DNA from 4 places in the Zobellella denitrificans genome. Region 4 is predicted to be linked to each of the others. Evidence: predicted binding sites of a transcription regulator. Region 4 holds the regulator's gene; each other region holds the start of a gene.
The links. Region 4 encodes sigma-54, which starts transcription at its own class of promoters, with help from an activator protein. Its sites were predicted from a motif close to TGGCACNGTTTTNGCTT; they were not measured.
Positions count from the first base shown of each region.

Region 1: the regulator sigma-54 is predicted to act here: its motif matches at 1,560-1,576, upstream of flhA (flagellar biosynthesis protein FlhA).
Region 2: the regulator sigma-54 is predicted to act here: its motif matches at 2,602-2,618, upstream of AN401_RS01740 (superinfection exclusion B family protein).
Region 3: the regulator sigma-54 is predicted to act here: its motif matches at 3,710-3,726, upstream of AN401_RS14010 (Na(+)-translocating NADH-quinone reductase subunit A).

Region 1 covers NZ_CP012621.1:950,457-955,290, forward strand. Annotated here, with positions in the region: gene fliR (flagellar biosynthetic protein FliR) at 1-306, shown strand, start outside; gene flhB (flagellar biosynthesis protein FlhB) at 307-1,440, shown strand; gene flhA (flagellar biosynthesis protein FlhA) at 1,616-3,718, shown strand; gene flhF (flagellar biosynthesis protein FlhF) at 3,733-4,834, shown strand, end outside.
Region 2 covers NZ_CP012621.1:362,545-367,378, forward strand. Annotated here, with positions in the region: gene AN401_RS01720 (SulP family inorganic anion transporter) at 1-502, shown strand, start outside; gene AN401_RS01725 (bacterioferritin-associated ferredoxin) at 585-776, shown strand; gene bfr (bacterioferritin) at 845-1,321, shown strand; gene AN401_RS01735 (methylglyoxal synthase) at 1,441-1,902, shown strand; gene AN401_RS01740 (superinfection exclusion B family protein) at 1,984-2,556, opposite strand; gene AN401_RS01745 (GlcG/HbpS family heme-binding protein) at 2,794-3,225, shown strand; gene AN401_RS01750 (TetR/AcrR family transcriptional regulator) at 3,395-4,015, shown strand; gene AN401_RS01755 (MFS transporter) at 4,012-4,834, opposite strand, start outside.
Region 3 covers NZ_CP012621.1:2,959,681-2,964,514, reverse strand. Annotated here, with positions in the region: gene AN401_RS14040 (AmpG family muropeptide MFS transporter) at 1-150, opposite strand, end outside; gene AN401_RS14035 (peptidylprolyl isomerase) at 153-731, opposite strand; gene AN401_RS14030 (YajG family lipoprotein) at 801-1,379, opposite strand; gene AN401_RS14025 (methyltransferase) at 1,392-2,528, opposite strand; gene AN401_RS14020 (alpha-ketoglutarate-dependent dioxygenase AlkB family protein) at 2,591-3,193, shown strand; gene AN401_RS14015 (BolA family protein) at 3,273-3,590, shown strand; gene AN401_RS14010 (Na(+)-translocating NADH-quinone reductase subunit A) at 3,966-4,834, shown strand, end outside.
Region 4 covers NZ_CP012621.1:3,521,413-3,526,246, forward strand. Annotated here, with positions in the region: gene kdsC (3-deoxy-manno-octulosonate-8-phosphatase KdsC) at 1-101, shown strand, start outside; gene lptC (LPS export ABC transporter periplasmic protein LptC) at 98-646, shown strand; gene lptA (lipopolysaccharide transport periplasmic protein LptA) at 648-1,142, shown strand; gene lptB (LPS export ABC transporter ATP-binding protein) at 1,146-1,871, shown strand; gene AN401_RS16665 (RNA polymerase factor sigma-54) at 1,924-3,357, shown strand; gene hpf (ribosome hibernation promoting factor) at 3,382-3,669, shown strand; gene ptsN (PTS IIA-like nitrogen regulatory protein PtsN) at 3,672-4,118, shown strand; gene rapZ (RNase adapter RapZ) at 4,130-4,834, shown strand, end outside.

The sequences.
Region 1 (4,834 bases), 1.6 Mb from region 4:
GGCGGCCTGTCGGTGGCCAGTTGGCAGAGCCTGGCATCCCTGCTGACCTTGCTGTTCCAGGCGGCGGTGTCCATGGCCCTGGCGGCCATCGTCGCCATGCTGCTGATCAATTTCAGCTTCGGGGTCATGACCCGGGCCGCGCCCCAGCTCAACATCTTCAGCGTGGGCTTTGCGGTCAGCATGGTGTGCGGCCTCTTTATCATGTGGCTGACCCTGGGCGGCTTTCTCAACCATTTCGAAAACCAGTGGCTGCGCCTGCAACTGGTGATGTGCGATACCCTTTACCTGCGCTGCGAGGAGGGCTGAGTGGCGGAGTCCGACGGCCAGGAACGAACGGAGAAGCCCACGGAGCAGCGCCTCAAGCAGGCGCGTGAAAAGGGCCAGATCCCCCGCTCCAAGGAGCTGGGCACGGCGGCGGTGCTGCTGGGGGCGGCGGCCGGCCTGCTGTTGCTGAGCGGCTCTCTGGGGCGGGCCATGTCGCGGGTGTTCGAGCAGAGCTTTCGCATCGAGCGGGCGACCCTGTTCGATCCCGCGGCCATGATGCCGGCCCTGACGGACGCCATCGCCAGCCTGGTCTGGCCCCTGCTGGGCCTGTTCGCCATCGTGCTGGTGGCGGCCCTGCTGGGCAATATCCTGCTGGGCGGCTTCAATTTCAGCACCCAGGCGATGATGCCCAAGTTCAGCCGCATGAGTCCGATGAAGGGCCTGAAGCGGATGTTCGGGGTGCAGGCGGCGGTCGAGCTGCTGAAGTCGGTGGCCAAGGTGGCCTTTATTGCCCTGTTCGCCGCCTGGCTGCTGTGGGGTCAGTTCGAGCACATACTGGGGCTCAGCCACGAGGTGTTGCCGGTGGCCCTGGTCGACGCCCTGGAGCTGTTGCTGTGGATGGGGCTGGTGCTGTGCCTGGCGCTGCTGCCCATCGTCGCCATCGACGTGCCCTTCCAGCTCTGGAACCACAGCCGCCAGCTGAAGATGACCCTGCAGGAGATCAAGGACGAATACAAGAACACCGAGGGCAAACCCGAGGTGAAGGGCCGCATCCGCCGCCTGCAGCAGGAGATGGCCAACCGCCGGATGATGGCGGAGGTACCCAGCGCCGACGTGGTGGTGGTCAACCCCAGCCACTATTCGGTGGCCCTGCGTTACGACAAGGACAGGCCCGGTTCGGCGCCGATGGTGGTGGCCAAGGGACTGGACGAGATCGCCCTCAAGATCCGGGAAATCGCCCGGGAGTACGAGGTGCCGGTGATCTCGTCGCCGGCCCTGGCGCGGGCCATCTATCATTCCACCAAGCTCGACAGGGAAATACCCGAAGGGCTCTTCGTGGCGGTGGCCCAGGTGCTGGCCTATGTGTTCCAGCTCAACGCCTGGCGCAAGGGCCAGGGCCGCCCGCCGGTGCCGCTGAAGGATGATCTGCCGATCCCCGAGGAATACCGGGCTTGAGGCCGGAAGCTTGAAGCTTGAAGCCCGCCGTAGGGTCCACTTCAGTGGACCGTTTCGCCACCGGCGCTGGGGTTCGGTCGAATGAATTCGACCCTACAGTGCGTAGTTTTTGGTGTTGATGGCTTGTTTTTTGCATTTAAAACCGCATCGGTTTTCAGCAGCAATTAACGTACTCATGGAATTCAGGGCAAGGCTTTTACAGGCGGGACAGTGGTCGCGGTGGTTTCACAAGGGCCTGGGGACGCCCCTGCTGGTGCTGGCGGCGCTGGGCATGGTGGTGCTGCCCATTCCGACCCTGCTGCTGGATGTGCTGTTTTCCTTCAACATTTCTTTGGCGCTGGTGATCCTGCTGGTGGCGGTATACACCCAGCGGCCGCTGGATTTCGCCGCTTTTCCGACGGTGCTGCTGGTGGCCACCCTGCTGCGGCTGGCCCTGAACGTGGCCTCGACCCGGGTGGTGCTGCTGGAAGGCCACCAGGGCGGCAACGCGGCCGGCAACGTGATCGAGGCCTTCGGCTCCGTGGTGATCGGCGGCAACTACGCGGTGGGGCTTATCGTCTTCCTGATCCTGATGATCATCAACTTCGTGGTGGTCACCAAGGGCGCCGGGCGCATCTCGGAAGTGAGCGCCCGCTTCACCCTGGACGCCATGCCCGGCAAGCAGATGGCCATCGACGCCGACCTCAACGCGGGTCTGATCAACCAGGACGAGGCCCGTACCCGGCGGGAAGAGGTGACCCGTGAGGCCGACTTCTACGGCTCCATGGACGGTGCCTCCAAGTTCGTCAAGGGCGATGCCATCGCCGGCATCATGATCCTCTTCATCAATATCATCGGCGGTTTCATCATCGGCATGGCCCAGCACGGCCTGCCGTTCGGCGAGGCGGCCCGGGTCTATACCCTGCTCACCATCGGCGACGGCCTGGTGGCGCAGATCCCCTCCCTGCTGTTGTCCATCGCCGCCGCCATCATCGTCACCCGCCAGAACACCCGGGAGGACATGGGCCAGGCCATGCTGGGCCAGCTGTTCGACAACCCCAAGTCCCTGTCCATCGCCGCCGGTATCCTGATCACCATGGGCCTGGTGCCGGGCATGCCCCACTTCGCCTTCCTGCTGCTGGGCGGCCTCTCGGCCCTGGGCGCCTGGTGGCTGCACAAGCGCAACCGCCTGCGCGAGGAGCAGGCGGAAGAGCAGACCCAGCAGTCCCCGGTGGCGAGCCGGAGCCTGGAGCAAAAGGATCTGAGCTGGGACGACGTGGCCCAGGTCGACACCATCGGCCTGGAGGTGGGCTACCGGCTGATAAGCCTGGTGGATCAGGCCCAGGGCGGCGAGCTGCTGAGCCGGATCAAGGGGGTGCGCAGAAAGCTGTCCCAGGAGCTGGGCTTCCTGATCCCGGCGGTGCATATCCGCGACAACCTGGAACTGGGGCCCAACCAGTACCGCATCACCCTGATGGGCGTCAGCTCGGGGGAGGCCGACATCTACCCGGAACGGGAGCTGGCCATCAACCCGGGCCAGGTGTTCGGCACTGTTGCCGGCATCGATACCCGGGATCCGGCCTTCGGCCTGGAGGCGACCTGGATCGCCAAGGACCAGGTGGAATACGCCCAGAGCCTGGGCTACACGGTGGTGGACGCCGCCACCGTGGTGGCCACCCACCTCAGCCAGTTGCTCACCAACCACGCTTCCGTGCTGCTGGGTCATGAAGAGGTGCAGAACCTGATCGATCAGGTCGGCCGCAGCCAGCCCAAGCTGGTGGAGGGGCTGGTGCCCAACACCATCGGCCTGGCGCTGGTGACCAAGGTGCTGCAGAGCCTGCTGCACGAAGGGGTCACCATCCGCGACATGCGCACCATACTGCAGACCCTGACCGAGTACGCGCCCAAGAGCCAGGATCCGGAAGTGCTCACCGCCGCCTGCCGTATCGCCCTGCGCCGTTTCATGGTCCAGGAAATCGCCGGCACCGAGCGGGAACTGCCGGTAATCACCCTGGCTCCGGAGTTGGAACAAATTTTGCAGAACTCCTTGCAGGCAGGCGGCGCCCAGGGCAGCGGTATCGAGCCCGGCCTGGCCGAACGCATGCAGCAGTCCCTTGCCCAGGCGGCCGCCAACCAGGAGCTGGAAGGCCAGCCGGCGATACTGCTGACTTCCGGCATGTTGCGTACCACCCTGGCACGCTTTGTCAAACACACCATTCCCAGCCTGCGGGTGTTGTCCTATCAGGAAGTGCCTGATGACCGTCAAATCCGCATCGTGGCATCCGTTGGCCAGCAGTAGCAGTGGGGAACTGAATGAAGATTAAACGGTTTTTTGCCAAGGACATGCGTACCGCCCTGGCCGAGGTCAAGGACGTGCTCGGGCCCGAGGCGGTGATCATGTCCAACAAGAAGGTCTCCGGCGGCATCGAGATAGTGGCGGCGGTCGATGATGAAGATTTGGCGCCCGTCGGCAACTCGCGCCACCTCAGCGAGGACAACGTCAGAATTTCGTCGCATGCCCGCCAGTTCGCCATGCCCCTGGACGGCAAGGCCCAGGCGGAAAGCCTGCAAGCCCTGTTGATGCGTTCCGGTGCCGCCGACGCCGGCCGGAACAAGGCGGAGCCGGAAGAGCGGCGGGAGCCGGTGCTGGGCCAGGCGTCGACCTTTTGGCAGTCGGCGGCCGAGCCGGCGCCCTCGTCGTCGCGCCGGCGGGAACGGGCGAGGGAGCGGGAAAGCGGCAAGGACAAGGGCCTGAACGAGGTCCGGCAGGAAGTGGCCAGCATCCGCCGCCTGCTGGAGCACCAGTTGTCCGGCCTGATGTGGCAGGAGGTGGAGCGCAGCGAGCCGGTCCGGGCCATGGTGATCCGCCAGTTGCGGGAGCTCGGCTTCAGCGACGGCCTGGCGGATCAGCTGGCATCGCGGGTCATTCCCGGTTCGGCCCCCTACGAAGCCTGGGAGCAGATAGCCCGTTCGCTCACCGAACAACTGACGAGCGGTGAAGACGACATACTGCGCCAGGGCGGTGCCATTTCCCTGCTGGGACCCACCGGGGTCGGCAAGACCACCACCATCGCCAAGCTGGCCGCCCGCTTCGCTGCCCGTTACGGGGCGGATCAGGTGGCGCTGATCACCACGGATCACTATCGCATCGGCGCCCATGAACAGCTGCAGACCTACGGCCGCATCATGGGCGTGGTGGTCAAGCAGGCGCGCACCTACCAGGAGCTGGCCCAGGCCCTCTATCAGCTGCGTCATCGCCGCCTGGTGCTGGTGGATACCGCCGGCATGGGGCAACGGGATCTGCGCCTGAACGAGCAGCTCGACACCCTGGTGGGCGACCGGCAGATCAAGATCCGCAATTACCTGGTGCTGCCGGCCACGGCCCAGCGCCGGGTGCTGCAGGAAACGGTGGCGC
Region 2 (4,834 bases), 1.0 Mb from region 4:
CCTGGCGGTCAACGTCGAGCTGGGGTTGCTGGCCGGTATCGCGGCCTCCCTGCTGCTGCATCTCTACCACAGTTACAAGCCGCACTGGGCCGAGGTCGGCCTTATCGCCGGCACCGAGCATTTCCGCAACCGGCTGCGCCACCAGGTGGAGCTGGACCAGAGCCTGCTCTGCCTGCGGGTGGACGAGAGCCTCTACTTCGCCAATGCCGGCCAGTTGGAAGACATCGTCGCCACCCTGGTGAGCCTGCGGCCCGAGGTGCGACACCTGGTGTTGCAGTGCAGTGCTGTCAATCGCATCGATGCTTCCGCCCTGGACAGCCTGCAGATGATCAACGACCGGTTGCAACTGGCCGGCATCGGCTTCCACCTGGCCGAGGTCAAGGGGCCGGTGATGGACAGGCTGCGGCAGAGTTCTTTTCTCGACCGGCTGAACGGGCGGGTCTTCCTGACCATGTACCAGGCCTGGAACGGGCTGACCACCCAGCCGGAATATGTGATCTGAGCCGTTTTTTTCGGCAAGGAATAACTTGCATTGATAACCACTATCATTTAGATTTGTTCCATCCAGGCGGAGGACTTTTCTTATGTACGTGTGTTTGTGCAAGGGTATTACCGAGCGTCAGCTTAAACAGGCCATTGCCGAAGGTAACACCGAGTTCAAGCAACTGAAGCGCGAGCTGGGCGTGGGTTCCCAGTGCGGCAAGTGCATCCCGGTGGCCATGGCCATACTGGCGGAAGAAAACGCCAAGACCGCGCTCTATTACGAAGTCGCCTGAGACCGCTTTATCAATTTCAGCCCCTGAACTACGTTTAGAAGACTTCACACTGACTGGAGTCCGGTTCGATGAAAGGGGATCCCAAGATTATTTCCTACCTCAACAAGGTGCTGGGCAACGAGCTGGTTGCCATCAACCAGTATTTCCTTCACGCCAGGATGTACAAGGACTGGGGATTGCATCATCTGGCCGACAAGGAATATCACGAGTCCATCGAAGAGATGAAACATGCGGATCTCCTGGTCGAACGTATCCTCTTCCTCGAAGGCGTTCCCAACCTGCAGGATCTCGGCCGGCTGCGTATCGGCGAGGAGACCGAGGAGATGATCAAGGCCGATCTGTCCCTGGAGCTGGACGCCATCCCCGATCTCAAGGAAGCCATCGGCTATGCGGAATCGGTGCGGGATTACGTCAGCCGGGATCTGTTCAACGAGATCCTGGAAAACGAGGAAGAGCACGTGGACTGGCTCGAGACCCAGCTTGGACTTATCGACAAGGTGGGTATCCAGAATTATCTGCAGGCCCAGCTGGTGGACGACGACTGAGTTCCGCTCCCGCTCAAAACGGAAAAAGCCCCGCCCGGGGCTTTTTCCGTTTTGGGACTGCTCATCCGCCCCGGCTTTGGATACTATGGACCCAGACTTTAGCAAGGATGTCGATAGCGATGAAAAATACTCACAGAACCCTGCCTCCCCACAAGAATGTCGCGCTGGTGGCCCACGACCATATGAAAGAGCAGCTGCTGGAGTGGGTGGCCAGCCGGGCCGAAGAGCTGAAGCTGCACCACCTGTACGCCACCGGCACCACGGGCACCATGCTCAGCCGCAAGGTCGGGCTGCCGGTGCGCTGCCTGATGTCCGGCCCCATGGGCGGGGATCAGCAACTGGGCGCCATGATCGCCGAGGGCAAGATTGACGTGCTGATCTTCTTCTGGGATCCGCTCAACGCCGTGCCCCACGACCCGGACGTCAAGGCCCTGTTGCGCCTGGCCACGGTATGGAATATCCCGGTGGCGACCAACATCGCCACCGCCGACATGCTGATGGACAGTGTCCAGATGAGCCGGGACTTCAGTATCCGCATTCCGGACTATGACGGCTACCTGAAAGAAAGGACGGCCGGCTGAGCCACTCCCTTTGTCCGCCTGACCGGGTAGTGGCGTTGTCTGTCCAGGTAAGCCTGAGCGCTCCGGCCGTAGCCGGGAGGCTCAGTTCCGGCCCAACTGCTTGTAGGCGTATTTGGGCCTGGTATTGAGGATCTGGTTCTTCTGCTCTTCGGTCATGTTGGCGGGGTTGAGTCCCAGGACCTTGAAGGTGAGCAGGGGGCGGGCTTCCAGGGTGATCATCAGCGGCTTGATGGCGCTGAACCCGGGCTCGACGGGCTCACCGTAGGCGTAGGTGAGGATGCCCTGCTCCAACAGATTTTTGACGGCCGGCTCGGTAACCGGCAGTTTTATGACACTCTTGCGTTGGATCACGAACTCCCGCAGCACCGCCTTCTCGCCCGCATCCAGATAATCCAGCACTTCCTTCAGCAGTTTCTGTCGCACCAGTCGCTGCTTGCGATAAAACACGTGCTGAAACAGCAGTATGGCGCCATGGGCGAGAAAGTAGGAGGCCGAGACCACCATCCCCAGCACGAACAGCAGGCGATAATCGGCCAGCCAGAGTCCGAAGGCGCCGGCGAACAGGCTGTCCGGCAACAGGGTCACCAGGGTGCAGCTCAGCAACAACCAGCACATAAACCAGTTAAGCGGCGAAACCTCTCGTAAATCCAGCATGCTTGTCTCCACAGTCCCGGGGCGTGTCCAACCTGTCCCCGGCTAAAGCAATTGCTGTGCCATTGTATGGGCGCACAGCCACAGAGAACCGTTTTAGTTTCATTTGTGTATCGGATAGGTAGCCAAAAATTTATTTTTACATTAAATGTATACAAATGATCTTAACATTGTGCCTGTTTTGTGTTTTATTGGTACTCAATTTGTCGCCATTGTTACAGCTGACAGGGAGTCCAGGTAATGAGTACAGTTACACTAGAGCAGGCACTGACGATCACGCGTGGTGCCTTGCAGCACGGGATGGAAGTGGGCACTGCGCCCCTGACCGTTGCCGTGCTGGATAATGCTGGCCGGCTGGTGTCCTTGCAGCGCCAGGACGGTTCCAGCCTGCTGCGGCCGGATATCGCCGTCGGCAAGGCCTGGGGCGCCATCGCCCTGGGGCGCAGTTCCCGCGGTCTGGCGGAAATGGCCGCGGCCCGACCGGCCTTTATGTCGGCGGTCAACGTGCTGGCCCAGGGTAATATTGTGCCTGTGCCCGGCGGCGTGCTGATCCGGGACGCGGCCAACCGCCTGCTGGGTGCCGTCGGCATCAGCGGTGATCAGTCGGACGTGGACGAGGCTTGTGCGGTCGCGGGAATCACATTGGCCGAACTGATCGCGGATTGCGGCTAGTCTGGCAGCGTTGTGCAGTAACTTGTTGTTTTGGTCGAGGGGTAACCTTGGTTACTCATTTTTACGCGCCCGCTTCGGTGGGCGCTTTTTTTTACTCATTTTCACGGGATTCCGGTATGGTTAGCAAAAATAAACTTCCATTCCAATGGCCTGGAGCCTGAAACCCCGTATGTCCCGGATCAGAGTCAAGAACGAAGAAAAGATCATCCGTGCCGCCAGCCGGATCTTTGCCGAAAACGGCTATGCCGCCACCAAGACCGCCGATATCGCCGAACTGGCTCAACTGCCCAAACCCAATATCTACTACTACTTCGGCAGCAAGGAAAAGCTCTATCGGGCGGTGCTGGAGAGCGTGACCGAGCCGCTGCTGGCGGCGTCGGCTCCCTTTATCGAGTACCGGGATCCGGTGAAGGCCCTGACCGCCTATATCAAGGCCAAGTTGCTGATCTCCCGGGACTACCCCTATGCCTCCAAGGTCTTCGCCAGCGAGATCATGCACGGCGCTCCCCACCTGCCGGAGGACATCATCGCCCGCCTGAGCGAGCAGACCCGCACCCTGAGCGCCAAGCTGAACGACTGGGTGGGGCAGGGGCTGATGGCGCCGGTCAACGGCCATCATCTGCTGTTCGCCATCTGGGCCTCCACCCAGACCTATGCCGACTTCAACTGGCAGATCACCATGGCCCTGGGCAAGGAAGAGCTGGACGACGGCGACTTCGACCAGGCGGCGGAGGTGATCACCCGGCTGGTGATCGACGGCTGCCGGGTGAAATCCCTGACGGAGGGCTAGGGCCGGGCGGGATCGTTCTTGGCGGTGTCCGCCAGGCTGGCATCGGGCATCCACCACCCCAGCACCAGGCAGAGCAGGGCATAACTGGACAGGGCCAGGAATACCGGCATGATCCAGTCGCCGCCACCGTTGCCCTGGTACTGCCAGCCGAGCAGGGCCACCCCCAGAGTGCCGCCCAGGGAACGGATAAAGTTCATCAGCGCCAGCCCCGAGCCTAGTTGGTGGGCGGGCAGGGCGTTCTGCACCGCGATGGAGCAGGCCACGATCAGAAAGCCGATGCCCACCCCGGCCAGGATCAGCGCCGGATAGAGCCATAACCCCGGCTCCTGCCCCTGGAATACCCACCACAAGCCACCACAGCCCAGACCCAGTGTGACTCCGCCCAGCAAGGGGAAAGGCCGGCAGAATCCCTGGCGGGCAATGCGCTTGCCGCTGACAAAGGTGCCCAGGGTCACGCTCAGGATAAACCATAACAGTACCTGGCTGGTTTGGGCGGGCGTCATCGCCAGTTGCTGCTCCAGCCCCAGCGGCACATAGACCAGCAGCGCCAGCCGGATGGCCTCCGACAGGGCCAGCAGCAGCACGGCGATGCCGAACAGCCGCTCCTTCAGGAAACGCAGGGGCAGTACCGGGCCCGGGTGTCGCCACTGGTGCCAGACCAGTACCAGGCTGAGCAGGGCGGCCAGCCCCAGCAAGAGGGGCTGGTAGCCGGCCAGCGCCGGTGCGATCAGGGGGACATTGGCCGCCAGTCCCCAGCCGGCCCCCGTCAGTAGCAGCAGCAGGATGCCGACACCGTCCTGTTTTCCTTTGGCGCCCTGG
Region 3 (4,834 bases), 560 kb from region 4:
GCTGGTGCGGCTGACGCCGGCCTCCCGCAACCAGAATGACAGGGTGCCGAACACCAGCAGCAGCGGCAGGCCGGAGGAAAAGCCGAGGGCGAACAGAATAAGGACCCGTCGCTCCAGGTAGATCGACAGGCTCTGCTGCAACCGGGTCATGGTCAGGGCTCTGATGGGGGTTCTCCCGCATCGTCGGCGAGCCGGCGCACTTCCAGCAGGATAATGGGCTGCTGGGGCACGTCCCGGGCGCGCAGCTGCAGGTTCATGCCGGTGGGCACGGCCGCCATCTTGCCCAGTACTTCCTCGCCCCTGATCACCTTGCCGAACACCGTATAGCCGGGTTGGCTCCCCGCATCCAGGGCGGTGTTGTCCTTCAGGTTGATGTAAAACTGGCGGGTGGCGCTGTCGGGCGCCTGGGTACGGGCCATGGCGATGGTACCGCTCAGGTTGGACAGGCCGTTGGCCGACTCGTTGGCCACCGGCTCATAGGTGGGCAGGGGGCTGAAATCGGTACCGTAGCCGCCGCCCTGCACCACGAAGCCGGGGATCAGACGGTGGAACAGGCTGTTGTTGTAGCTGCCGTCGTCGACGTAGCGCAGGAAGTTGGCGACCGTCCTGGGAGCCGCCACTTCGTCCAGCTCGACTTCCAGCCGGCCCATGTTGGTGACCAGCTCGACCCGGGGGCCGGCCAGCACCGGCAGGGCCAGCAGGGTGCCCAGTAACCAAAGGATAGCTTTCATATGTTCTCCTTGCCCCAGGCCCGGGCGGCGAAGCCCGGGCCATGATGCCGCTGCGGGGACAGCGATGACTCAGTTGCCGCTGATAAAATTCTGTACGTCGCGATCGGCCAGCATGTCCTGCACCAGCAACGACAGCTGCTTGTTCAGGGCTTCCTTCACCTTGTCCAGCTCGGGGTGCAGGCGACCGGGGAATTCCTCCTGGGCGCTGCGGCGGTACTGCTTGGTCATGGTGCGGCCGTTGCGCTCCAGGGTCAGCTGCAGGCGCAGTTGCTGGACCACGTCGTAGCTGATATGGCCGCGGATCACCCGGGCCAGTACCTCCTGCAACTGCAGGTTGACGCGGGTGCCGGCACCCTGTTCGATAAAGGCGCCCTGGGTGCTCAGGCCCTGGGCCAGGGCCTGCTCCAGCTGGATGCGCAGGTTGTTGCTGGCGCCGACCACCACCGGGGATTTGTTCTGCTGCTCTATCTGGATGATAAAGTCGTTGGCGCGCGCGTCACTGCTGCTCAGGGCGACCGACTGGCCGCGATAGACGCCGCCGCCGACCTGGGCAGAAGGGCTGACGTCGACGGCGATGGGATAATAGCTGGCACAGGCGCTCAAACCCAGGGTCAGAATGATGGCGGTTAACCATTTCATGGATTTCATCTACAGGCTTCCTTAAGGGGTTTTAATGGCTCTCAGGATAACGAATTTGCGATTGGATGCCACTACCCGCTGATTACCGAACAGCCGCTTCAGCTTCTGATGGTAATCGAGGTGGCGGTTGGCCACCAGCAGCAGCTCGCCGCCCCGGCGCAGCACCCGTTTGGCGTCCACGAACATCTGCCAGGCGATATGATCGGTGATCGCCTGCTGCTGGTGGAAGGGCGGGTTGCACAGCACCAGATCGGCGCTGTCGGCCGTCAGGCCCTCGAGACAGTTGTTGACCATAAAGCGGGCGCGCTCCATCGCCCCGGGCAGGTTGTGCTCCAGGTTCAGCCGGGCGCTGGCGATGGCCATATGGGACTCGTCCACGAAGCAGACCCGTGCCTGGGGATTGCGGGCCAGGGTCATCAGCCCCAGTACGCCGTTGCCGCAGCCCAGATCGATGATCCGGCCCGGATGATCGCTCGGCAGGTGCTCGAGCATAAAGCGGGCGCCGATATCCAGGCCGGCGCGGGAAAACACGTTGGCGTGGTTATAAATGGTAAAGCCGGTGCCGTCCAGCGGCCAGGCCAGGGGTGGCGGCAGGGGGGAGGGGGCCCTGGCCGGGTCCGGGGTGCAGAAAATAAGGCGGGCCTTCTTCCAGGCCAGGCTGGTGCGGGTGGGCCCCAGGTACTGTTCGAACAGCGCCAGGGTGGAGCTGTGGATATCCCTGGCCTTGGCGCCGGCGATGACACGGGTTTGCGGGCCCGCCACCCGGCTCAGGGCGGCCAGCTGGTACTCCAGCAGGGCCTTGGTCTTGGGCAGTTTGAGCAGCACCAGCCCGGGTTGCTCGGGCCAGGGCGCCAGGCTGTCGAGCGACTGCCAGTCGGGCGCCAGGCCGTTGTCCATGGCGTTGGCGTTGAGGGCCAGCTCGGCTACCCGGGAGTCGGTCATGGTCCAGGGCTTGAGGTGGTGCAGGGCAAGGGTGAGGGCGCCGCAGCCGTCGTTGACGATCAGCAGCGGGGCTTGCCGGTCCCATTCCTGTGAGGCCAGCTCGTTCATGATATATTCATCGGCTGCGTCCCAGGCCTGCAGGCCGTGCTGGGCGTGGCGGGGGTAGCGGTGCAGTATCAGCTCGCCGCCCTGGGGCAGGGGAAAGTGATGATTCATAACGATGGATGGCCCGAATAGCAAAAAAGGGGCATTTTAACAGCTCGGGAGGGAAAAGCAGCATGGGCTTGTGGGGCGGGGCACCCGAGTGGATAGAACTGAGCGGCGGACGCCTGTTGTGGTGGCCCGGGGCCTTCGCCGCCGAGGCGGACGCCTGGCTGGCGCAACTCGGGCGGGAGATCCCCTGGCGGCAGCACCGGCTCCGGCTGTTCGGGCGCGAGCTGGACGAACCCCGCCTGTCCTGCTGGATGGGGGAGGCGGCCTATCGTTACTCGGGCCGTACCCGTGCGCCCGAACCCTGGCATCCGCTGGTGGCCGAGATGAGGCGGCGGCTGGAAGCCCTGTGCGAGCGGCCCTTCAATGGGGTGCTGCTCAACCTGTACCGGGACGGCCGGGACAGCATGGGCTGGCACGCGGACGACGAACCCGAACTCGGCCCCGATCCGCTGATCGCCTCGGTCAGCCTGGGCGCCGGCCGCCGCTTCCTGCTGCGCCATGGCGGCGGCGAGCGGCGCGAGCTGATGCTCGACCATGGCAGCCTGCTGGTGATGGCGGGCGAAATGCAGCATCATTGGCAGCATGCTCTGCCCAGGATGGCCGGCGTGACCGAGGCACGGATCAACCTGACCTTCCGTTATCTGCCGCCCCAGGGCCGTGAAGAGTGAGGGGGTAGGCGTGAGGGTCACTCCACACCCCGCCTTCCTCACGCCTACCCCTTACCCCTCACAATACCAGGAGTCGATTATGTCCATACAAGCCGCCATAGAACGCAAGGTGCAAGAGGCCCTCGCCCCCCAGCATCTGGAAGTGATCAATGAAAGCTATATGCACCGGGTGGCCCCCGGCTCGGAAACCCATTTCAAGCTGGTGGTGGTGAGCGACCGCTTCGAGGGCCAGCGCCTGCTGGCCCGGCACCGGCTGTTGAACAGCCTGCTGGCCGAGGAGCTGGCGGGCGGCGTCCATGCCCTGGCGCTGCACACCCTGACCCCGGCCGAGTGGCAGGCCCGGGGCGGGGTGCCGGACAGCCCTGCCTGCCGTGGCCAGGGCGGCGTGTCGGCCTGAAGACCATGTTGCCCGGGCTTGACGGTGTTGTTGCCCGCCGGCTCCGACATCATGATGGGGCGGGCTCCAAGTGGGGCTGAGTCATCTTCGACCAAGGCATAATAACTGGCCGAATATCATGGCGTTATTCTTGCTTACCCGGTGCGTGGCCCCGTCGTTTTTGGCGAAACAGGCGGTAATTTTTGGTAATTGCCATGGCAGCCGTCGCGTTAAAAGTGCTAGAATTATGCGCCTTTTATATCGGGCTGGATGTTACCGGACTGTAGTCACGCTGTTGCCAAGACGATAGAGGCAGGCCGGTAGCGACTCATCAGCATGTTGTCATGTCTGACATGGCAAGTACCTGTCTTCCCCTAACAAGTAGTGCAAGTGAGTATGATTACAATTAAAAAAGGACTGGACCTCCCGATCTCCGGGGCCCCAGAGCAAGTAATCTACGATGGTCCTGCCATCAAGCGCGTTGCTACGCTGGGCGAAGAGTATGTGGGCATGCGCCCTACCATGTATGTCAAGGTAGAGGACCGCGTCAAAAAAGGTCAGGTGATCTTCGAGGACAAGAAGAACCCTGGCGTTAAGTTCACAGCTCCCGCCGCCGGAACAGTGGTTGAAATCAACCGTGGCGCCAAACGTGTACTGCAATCGGTCGTGATTGCCGTCGATGACAGCGAAGAGCAGATTACTTTTTCAAAATATTCTTCCGCCGAACTGTCCAAACTGGAACGTGACACCGTCAAAGAGCAGCTGGTTGAGTCCGGCATGTGGACCGCCCTGCGCACCCGTCCCTTCAGCAAGGTGCCTGCCGTCGACTCCGCTCCGCGTTCCATCTTTGTGACCGCCATGGACTCCAACCCCCTCTGTGCCAACGCCGAACTGATCATCAAGGAAAACGCCCAGGCGTTTACCGATGGTCTGCAGGTGCTGAGCCGCCTGACCGATGGCCAGGTGCACGTGTGCAAGGGAGAAGGCAGCCTGCCCCAGGCCCAGGCCGACAACATCAAGGAACACGTCTTCGTGGGCGTGCATCCCGCCGGTCTGCCGGGCACCCACATTCACTTTATCGACCCTGTCGTTCCGGGCAAGGTGGTCTGGTACATCAACTACCAGGACGTCATCGCCTTCGGCAAGCTGTTCACCAGCGGTGAGCTGTTCACCGACCGGGTGGTGGCCCTGGGTGGTCCCGTGGTGCAGAAGCCGCGCCTGCTGCGCACCCGTATCGGCGCCTCCCTCGACGAGCTGACCGCCGG
Region 4 (4,834 bases):
TCACCCGCATCCATGGCGGCCATGGCGCCGTGCGCGAAGTTTGCGATCTGATCCTGGAATCCCGCGGCGAACTGGCCAACGCCAGGGGTATGAGCCTATGAGCCGCCAGAGCTGGCTGTTCGGCGGCCTCTTCCTCGCCGCCCTGATCGCCTGGCAGTGGTTCAGACCCGCGGGCCCGGGCCCGCTCGGCGAACAGGATTACCAGCCGGATTTCGTGGCCCGGGGGCTGGCCAGCATCCAGTACAACCGGCTCGGGCTGCCCTACCGGGGGCTGGAAGCGGACTACGCCGAGTACTACGACCCGCTGTCCATGACCCTGATGGAAAAACCTGTTATCTTGCTCTATTCGCCCGACGGCCAGCCCCAGTGGCGGTTGCAGGGGGATGAAGGCATCATCAACACCGGCGACAACGCGGTGATGGTCGGCAACGTGGTCGGCCGGGGGCTGCTTCCGGATGCCCTGGTGGAAACCCTGACCACCGAATACCTGGAACTGGACTTCATCAACAACCAGCTGCGCTCCAACCGGGACGTCCAGCTGAGCAGCCCGCACTACCAGGCCCAGGGCCAGGGCCTGCTGGGCATCCTTGATCAACAAACGGTGGAACTACTGCATGAAACCCGGGCAACTTACTTCAATCCTTAGCATGGGCGGCCTGCTGGCCCTGGGCCTGGGCCTGGCCGAGGCCAGGGAGTCGGACTTCCGCCAGCCGGTGACCATAGACGCCGGCCGCCAGCTGGTGGAACTGGCCGAGAACAAGGTCACCTTCAGCGACCGGGTGGTGGTCAAGCAGGGCACCATAGACGTGCGTGCCGACCGCCTGGTGGTGATCCGCACCGAACAGGGCCTGCAGTCGATGACCGCCCAGGGCAGCCCGGCCACCTACCAGCAGATCCTGGACAACGGCCAGCCGGTGCACGCCGAGGCCCGGGAGATCCACTACGACATCCGCGCCCGCACCATCACCCTGCTGCAGGATGCCAAGCTTACCCAGAACGACAACATCGTCACCGGCTACCGCATCCGCTACCACATCGACCGGGAGCAGATGGAGGCGGAAAGCCAGGGTGGCCAGGACAGGGTGACCACCATCTTCCTGCCCGAGCAGTTGCAGAACCTGAACGAGCAGGGCCAGGACTGAACCATGGCGACACTGAAAGCACGGGGCCTGCAGAAAAGCTACAAGGGACGCCAGGTGGTCGCCGACGTCAGCCTGACCGTCAACACCGGTCAGATCGTCGGCCTGCTCGGCCCCAACGGCGCCGGCAAGACCACCTCCTTCTACATGATAGTGGGGCTGGTGCAGCGGGACGCGGGCAGCATCACCATCGACGACCAGGACATCAGCCTCCAGCCCATGCACCTGCGGGCCCGGGCCGGCATCGGCTACCTGCCCCAGGAGGCCTCCATCTTTCGTCGCCTGAGCGTGGCCGACAACCTGATGGCGGTGCTGGAAACCCGCAAGGATCTGGACGCCGCCGGCCGCGGCGAGAAAATGGAGCAATTGCTGGAAGAGTTTAATATTACCCATATCCGCGACAGCCTGGGGATGAGCCTGTCCGGCGGCGAGCGGCGGCGGGTGGAGATCGCCCGGGCCCTGGCGGCCGACCCCCGCTTCATCCTGCTGGACGAGCCGTTCGCCGGGGTGGATCCGATTTCGGTGATCGACATCAAGAAAATCATACTGCACCTGCGCGATCGGGGCCTCGGCGTGCTAATTACCGATCACAATGTACGGGAAACCCTGGATGTGTGCGAACGGGCCTATATCGTCAGCCACGGCCACCGCATCGCCGCCGGCACCCCGGCCGAGATCCTCGCCGACGAGCAGGTCAAGAAAGTCTATCTGGGTGAACAATTCAGCCTCTGAGCAGGCCCCGCATCATGACAGTGCGGTCGATATAGAAGGACTTTTTTAAAAGATGAAGCCAACTCTTCAGTTACGTTTGGGCCAGCAGCTGACCATGACGCCCCAGTTGCAGCAGGCGATCCGCCTGCTGCAACTTTCCAGCCTGGAACTGCAGCAGGAGATCCAGCAAGCCCTGGAGAGCAATCCGTTACTGGAGCAGGATGAGCCGGAAAGCATCGATGTGGCCGAGCCCCGCCACGAAGAACAGCTGGCCGCCGACACCGCCATGGAGCAGAGCCAGCTGTCCGATGACCTGCCCATGGACACCAACTGGGAGGAGCTTTATACCGCTTCCCCGGGCGCCGGCGGCGGCCTGCCCGAAGGCGCCGAGGACACCGTCTACCAGGGCGAGACCACCGAAACCCTGCAGGACTACCTGCTGTGGCAGATGCGCCTCACCCCCTTCAGCGATACCGACCAAGCCATCGCCCTGGCCATCATCGATGCCATCGACGAGGCCGGTTACCTCACCATAGACGTCCCCGATATCCTGGAGGCGGTGGCCGGCGACGAGCTGGAGATCGAGGCGGACGAGGTGGAAGCGGTGCTCAAGCGCATCCAGCACTTCGATCCCATCGGGGTGGCGGCCCGCAACGTCCAGGAATGCCTGCGCATCCAGCTGGAGCAGTTCCCGCCCGAGACCCCCTGGCTGCAGCAGGCCCGGGAGGTGATCAACCAGCATATGGATCTGCTCGGCAACCGGGACTACCGCACCCTGCAGCGCAAGGCCAGGCTCAAGGAGGAGGAACTCAAGGAGGTGCTGGCGCTGATCCAGCAGCTGGAGCCCAGGCCCGGCCACACCGTCATCCAGAGCAGTTCCGAATACGTGATCCCGGACGTGGTGGTAACCAAGCGCAACGGTGCCTGGGTGGCGGAGCTCAACCCCGAGGCCATGCCCAAGGTCCGCCTCAACCAGACCTATGCCGCCATGGCCCGGCAGCCGCGCAACAGCGAGGACGGCCAGTTCATCCGCAACCACCTGCAGGACGCCAAGTGGTTTCTCAAGAGCCTGGAAAGCCGAAATGAGACCCTGCTCAAGGTTGCCAATTGTATTGTCGAGCAACAACAGGCATTCTTTGAGTATGGCGAGGAAGCCATGAAGCCCATGGTGCTGAACCATGTGGCCGAGGCGGTGGAAATGCACGAGTCCACCATCTCGCGGGTGACCACCCAGAAGTTCCTGCACACCCCCCGGGGGGTGTTCGAGCTGAAGTATTTTTTCTCCAGCCACGTGGGAACCGACGACGGCGGGGAGTGCTCCTCGACGGCGATTCGCGCCCTGATCAAGAAACTGGTCGGGGCGGAAAACCCGGCCAAGCCGCTGAGCGACAGCAAGATCGCCCAGTTGCTGGCCGAACAGGGGATACAGGTGGCCAGGCGGACCATCGCCAAGTACAGGGAGTCACTGGCCATCCCCCCTTCCAATCAGCGTAAACGCCTGGTTTAAAGGCAGACCAAGAAGGAAGACGTTATGCAAATAAACCTGACTGGACACCATGTGGAAATCACAGACTCACTGCGTGACTATGTGAACAGCAAATTTTCCAAGCTGGAGCGTCACTTCGACCACATTACCAATGCGCACGTCATCCTCAACGTGGAAAAACTGCAGCAGATCGCCGAAGCCAAGCTGAACGTCAGCGGCGGCGAAGTCTTCGCCAACTCCCAGCACGAAGACATGTATGCGGCCATCGACGGCTTGATCGACAAGCTGGATCGCCAGATCATCAAACACAAAGAGAAGCTCAAGCAAAAATAACCATGGAAGTCGCCGACATACTGAGCAGGGACTGCACCCGCAGTGCAGTTCCCTGCACGAGCAAGAAACGTGCCCTGGAAATCATCAGCGAGCTGGCCGCCCAGCACCTGAACATCAGCAGCCAGCAGCTGTTCGATTGCCTGCTGGCCCGGGAAAAGATGGGCAGCACCGGCATCGGCAATGGCATCGCCATTCCCCACGGCCGTATCAGCGATGACAACAAGGCGACCGCCGTATTACTCACTTTCGCCGAGCCGGTGGAGTTCGATGCCATCGACAACCAGCCGGTCGGCCTGGTTTTTGCCCTGCTGGTCCCCGAGCAGGAGTGCAAACAGCACCTCAAGACACTGTCATTGATCGCCGAAAAGCTCAGCAACAAGCAGGTATGCAAGCAGTTGCGCCAGGCCGGCAGCGATGACGAACTCTATCAGATCATGATCTCCGCCTGAGGACAAGCGCCATGCAACTGGTGATCGTCAGCGGTCGCTCCGGCTCGGGTAAAACCGTGGCCCTGCGGGTACTCGAGGACCTGGGCTATTACTGCGTCGACAACCTGCCCGTCGAACTGCTGCCGGATCTGGTGCAGATGCGCCGGCACAGGCCGGGCGAGGTGGCGGTCAGCATCGACGTGCGCAACCTGCCTGACAGCCCCGACAAACTGGAAGCCTGCCTGGCCGAAGTCAGGGCCATGGAAGGCGTTTCCCTCTCCAGCATCTTTATCGATGCCGACAACGCGGCGCTGATCCGCCGTTTCGGCGACACTCGCCGGCTGCATCCCCTGTCCCGCCACAGCCTGACCCTGGATGAGGCCATCCGGGAGGAGACCCACCTGCTGGCGCCCCTGTCCTCGGACGCGGATCTGCGCATCGATACCTCGGCCTTAAGCATCCACGATCTGAGTGAGATCATCCGCGAGCGCATCCTCGGCAAGAAGGAAAAGGAGCTGAACTGGGTGTTCGAATCCTTCGGCTACAAGTACGGGGTGTCCAAGGACGCCGACTTCGTGTTCGACGCCCGCTTCCTGCCCAATCCCCACTGGATTGCCGAGCTTCGCCCCTTCACCGGCCGCGACGAGCCGGTGGCCGACTACCTGGCCGGCCAGCCCGAGGTGATGAAATACCTGTGGCAGATAGAAAACCTGCTGATCACCTGGATGCCGCACCTG